DNA from 2 places in the Curtobacterium sp. 314Chir4.1 genome. Region 1 is predicted to be linked to the other one. Evidence: riboswitches for the same ligand, from Rfam matches in the RefSeq annotation. Region 1 holds a riboswitch; the other holds the start of a gene.
The links. Region 1 has a riboswitch for thiamine pyrophosphate ahead of CRP27_RS10360 (ECF transporter S component). Riboswitches for the same ligand answer to the same signal wherever they lie in the genome.
Positions count from the first base shown of each region.

Region 2: it holds a riboswitch for thiamine pyrophosphate, as region 1 does, so the genes downstream of both, thiM (hydroxyethylthiazole kinase) here and CRP27_RS10360 (ECF transporter S component) in region 1, are expected to answer to the same signal.

Region 1 is NZ_OCMI01000003.1:286,306-288,760, reverse strand. It holds gene glgX (glycogen debranching protein GlgX) at 1-143, opposite strand, end outside; gene CRP27_RS10365 (hypothetical protein) at 272-595, shown strand; TPP riboswitch at 757-866, shown strand; gene CRP27_RS10360 (ECF transporter S component) at 863-1,504, shown strand; gene CRP27_RS10355 (ABC transporter ATP-binding protein) at 1,501-2,455, shown strand, end outside.
Region 2 is NZ_OCMI01000001.1:982,748-985,202, reverse strand. It holds gene thiE (thiamine phosphate synthase) at 1-456, opposite strand, end outside; gene thiM (hydroxyethylthiazole kinase) at 453-1,328, opposite strand; TPP riboswitch at 1,317-1,412, opposite strand; gene CRP27_RS04490 (NUDIX domain-containing protein) at 1,481-2,455, shown strand, end outside.

The DNA of each region.
Region 1 (2,455 bases):
AGGGGGACGCACGTCTCGTTGCCGTCGTCGTCGAAGAGACAGAGTTCGACGCGCTCGGCGACCTCACTGAAGAGCGCGAAGTTCGTTCCGCTCCCGTCGTAGGTCGCCCCGAGCGGGTACGGGTTGCCGGGCCAGGTGTGCAAACGGTCCTCCAGGTGTGGGTTGCGCCAACATATCGGTGGGACCCGTCCGCGTCCGCAGACAAGCCCCAGCTGTGGACAGTTCCGGCGCGCCGTCGCCTGTGGAGGAACGGACGAGTAGCCTCGCGCGCATGGCCAACATCGTCACGCAGATCGCAGAGAAGGTGCGCCCCGTGGGCGTGTCCACCAACTACGGGGAGCCGGTCGAGGTCGGCGACCAGACCCTCATCCCGGTGTCCCTCGGCTGGTTCGGGTTCGGCGGCGGGGGCGACGGGGACGAGAACGGCGGCGGTGGCGGCGGGGCCGTCTCGGTCCCGATCGGCGCCTACGTGCGCCGTCCCGGGAAGGACCTCGAGTTCGAGCCGAACCTCATCTCGCTCCTCGCGGTGAGCGTGCCCGTGATCTGGGTGACCGGCACCGTCCTGCGCAAGCTGGTGCGGGTCCTGAAGAAGTAGCGGTCGACGGCCTGGCGCGGACCGCTCAGCGGTGACGCGCCAGCGGCACGCGGGCCGCGCCGACCGAGCCTGCGAGGGAGGACGTGGCGGGCCCGCCACGCGCCTCCAGGCCGTCATCCGGTCGCGATCCGTCATCTGGACGCGACCGCGTCTAGACTGACGGGACACACACGGGAGTCCGGGATCGCCGGGCTGAGAGGGAGCGAGTGGCGCTCCGACCGTCGAACCTGATCCGGATCATGCCGGCGCAGGGAGGAGTCCAGGACCATGTCCACACGCACGTCAACCGCTGTTCCGTCCACCCCCGTCCGGCGCTCGTTGCGCTGGCGAGTCGTCGACATCGTCGTCGCGAGCGTCCTCGCGGTCGCGCTCGGCGTCGTCTTCCGACTGTGGGAGTTCGGCTACGAACCGATCAGCGCCGTCATGGACCTCGTGCTGCCGGGCACGAAGGCCCTGTTCGGCGGGGTGTGGCTGCTCGCCGGCCCGCTCGTCGCGATCATCGTCCGCAAGCCCGGCGCCGCGCTCTACGCCGAGATGGTCGCCGCCTCGGTCGAGGCGCTCTTCGGCACGCAGTGGGGGTGGCTGACGCTCGAGGCCGGGCTCGTCCAGGGCCTCGGCGCCGAGATCGTCCTCGCCCTGTTCCTGTACCGCGTGTACCGGCTGCCGGTCGTCGTGCTCGCCGGTGCCGTCGCCGGGCTCGCGCTCGGCCTGAACGACACGTTCCTCTGGTACCCCGGACTCGACCTCGCGTTCAAGGTCGTCTACGTCGTGTCCGCGATCGTGTCCGGCGCGGTGATCGCCGGCGTGGGCTCGTGGTTCCTCGTCCGGGCGCTCGCCGCGACCGGTGTGCTGTCCTCGTTCGCCGCGGGCCGCGAGCACTCCAGGCGCGGGACCCGCGCCGTCGCGTGACGACCGCAGCCGCGCGGATCACCTTCTCCGACTGGGGGTGGCGGTACGCGGAACGTGACGCCTGGGCGGTCCGGGGCGTCGACCTGACCGTCGAACCGGGGGAGCGCGTCGCGATCGTCGGACCCTCCGGGGCCGGCAAGTCGACCCTGCTCCGGGCGGTCGCGGGCGTGCTCCCCGACGAACCGGACCCCGACGACGACACCGCTGCCGCCGTCCAGGGCACGGTCCGGGTCGACGGCGCCGAACCCCGCGCGGTCCGCGGGCGTGTCGGCCTGGTCATGCAGGACCCCGAGGCGCACACGGTGATGTCGCGCGTCGGGGACGACGTCGCGTTCGGCTGCGAGAACGCCGGCATCCCGCGGGACGAGATCTGGCAGCGGGTGCGGTCGGCCCTCGACGTCGTCGGGCTCGACCTGGCGCTCGACCGGTCCACAACGATGCTGTCCGGCGGGCAGCGGCAGCGGCTCGCGCTCGCCGGCGTGCTCGCCATGCGTCCGGGGGCCCTCGTGCTCGACGAACCGTGCGCCAACCTCGACCCGTCCGGGGTGGTGCAGGTGCACGACGCCGTCCGGGCGCTGCTCGACGAGACGGGGTGCTCGCTGCTCGTCGTCGAGCACCGCATCGGGACGTGGCTCGACCTGGTCGACCGGCTCGTGCTGCTCGAACCGGCGGGTGGTGTCGTCGCGGACGGCACGCCGGCCGAGGTCCTCGCGGCGCACGGTCCGGCCCTGACCGCGGCCGGGGTGTGGGTCCCCGGCTCCGAGCCGGAGCGCGGTTCGGCGCGACGGGGCACCGGCACGCCCGCGCGAACGGGCGATGTGCACGGGGTCGAGCGCGGGGGACCTGGTGCATTCCGCCCGCTCGCGGAATCTGAGTCGGAGTCGGAGTCGAGGGCGGAGTCGGGGGTCGGGCTGCTCGAGGCGCGCGGACTCGCGACCGCCCGGGGCAGGC
Region 2 (2,455 bases), on a different contig from region 1:
CGGCGGGTGGTCCGCCTTCGTCGTGGTGGGGTGCACGACCCCGACCCCGAGGAGGTCGACGGTGCCGCGGGGGAGCCGGTCGACGGCGGCGAGGTGCTCCGGCGTGTTCGCGGTCAGTCCGACGTGGGCGTCCGCGCCGAGCAGGGCCCGGGCGACCTCGACCGCGACGTCCGACTGGCCGAGGTGCACCCCGGCGACCCGGTGGCCGGCGTGACGCGCGGCGAGGGCGACGTCGAGCCGGTCGTCGACCACGACGGTCGCCCGGTCGCCCACGGCGTCGGCCACGGCCGAGGTCAGGGCGAGCAGGTCACGTGCGGAGGCGTCCTTGTCACGGACCTGCACGATCCGAACGCCGCCGTGCACCGCGGCCCGGACCACACCGAGGACCCCGATGCCGTGCCGGTCGGACAACGCGCCGTCGGTGACGAGGTAGACACCGACGTCCGTCCCGGTCACGCGGGGACCCCGGTGGACTCCGGTGCCTGCTCGACCGTGATCCGGGCTTCGCGGACGACGTCCTCCGGACTGAGCGACGCCAGCCGGTCGAGGAACAGCGGCTGGAACGTACCCGGCCCACCGGCGTCACGGGCCGCGAGCTCGGCCGCGATCGTGTGCACCGCGGTGGCGGCGACCGCTGCCGCTCCGGCGTCGTCGGGGGAGACCGCGGTGAACGCGGCGACGACCGCTCCGAGCGCGCACCCGCCGCCCGTGATCCGGGTCAGCAGCTCGGTGCCGTTCGCGACCCGCACCGATCCGATGCCGGGCGCGACCAACAGGTCGACGGGACCCGACACGGCGACCGCGGCCACGCGCCTCCCGTCCGGGTCTGGACCGGCCACGGCGGCGACCGCAGCGTCCCGCGCGTCGTCGGTGCCCACCGTGCTGTCGACGCCGCGCCCACCGGCGGAGGCTCCCAGCACGGCGAGGACCTCGGAGGCGTTGCCGCGGAGCACCGTCGGACGGAGCGCCAGCAGGTCGCGGGCGAGCGCCGTCCGCACCGGGAGCGAGCCGACCGCCACCGGGTCGAGCGCCCACGGCGTGCCGGCGTCGACGGCCGCCGAGGCGGCCTCGAGCGACGCGGCCCGGGGCTCGGCGTGCGGGGTGCCGGTGTTCACCAGCAGGGCGTCGGCGACCCGGGCGAACGGCCCGGCCTCGGTGACGACGTCGACCATCGCGGCCGAGGCGCCGAGCGCGAGCAGCACGTTCGCGGTGACGTTCTGCACCACCGTGTTCGTGATGCAGTGCACCAGCGGACCCCGGGCGCGCACGGCCTCGAGCAGTTCGGCGGTTCGGTGGGCCCAGTCGTGTTCGGGCGCAGCGGTTTCCATGGACGATCCCTTCGCGAGTACGAGCTCGAGCAGGTTCGACGGGTGTGATCTCAGCCGCTGGTTGCGGCACCCCGTGTCTCGGACGACACCGTACACGACGTCCTCCTGACGTCTGCGGTCACACGACGGGTGCCGTGTGACAGGCTTGGTGGGTGCCAGACGCAACGCCTCCCGGGCCTCCTCCCGGCCCCCGTGACCCCGGCGACGCCTGGGCGATCGGCCCCGACGGCACCAAGGCCTGGGGGCGCTTCGGCGCCGCAGGGCTCCTCGTCGACGACGGTTCCGGACGCGTGCTCCTGCAGCACCGCGTCGAGTGGAGCCACCACGGCGGCACGTGGGGCATCCCCGGCGGAGCCCGGCACCTGGGCGAGGACGCGGTGACCGGAGCCCTCCGCGAATCCGCCGAGGAAGCCGGCGTGCCCTCGGACGGCGTGGATCTCCGGCACACCTCCGTGCTGGACCTCGGGTTCTGGACGTACACGACGGTGGTGGGGCGTGCATCCGAGCCGTTCGAACCGGTGATCGCGGACCGCGAGAGCCTCGAACTGGCCTGGGTGCCCGTCGACGACGTCGAGGACCTGCCGCTGCACCCCGGGTTCGGGGCGTCCTGGCCAGCGCTGCGGGCACGGCTCTCGACGACACCGCACGTCGTGGTGGACGCCGCGAACGTCGTCGGCAGTGTGCCGGACGGGTGGTGGAAGGACCGGGCGGGGGCTGCGTCGCGGTTGCTCGGGTCGGTCGAGGCGCTCGCCGCGGCGGGTGTGCCGGCAGGGCTCCTGGACCTGCCGTTCGACCGGTGGTGGCCGCGGTGGACGGTGGTGCTCGAGGGGGAGGCGCGGGGTGCTGCGGCGACCGGCGCGGGCGTCGGCGGCGGCGCGGCCGGCGCGGGCGTCGGCGGCGCGGCGGGCGCTTCGTCCAGTGAGCAGAAGACGTCGGGTGCGGACGCCCGACCCGACCATTCCTGCTCACTCGATGTCGTCCGGGCGCCCGGATCAGGCGACGACGCGATCGTCGAGACCGCACGAGCTGCGATCGACGCCGGCCACGCTCCGGTCGTCGTGGTGACGGCCGACCGCGAGCTCCGTGCCCGCGTCGAGGCGCTCGGTGCCGTGGTGCGCGGGCCGAGC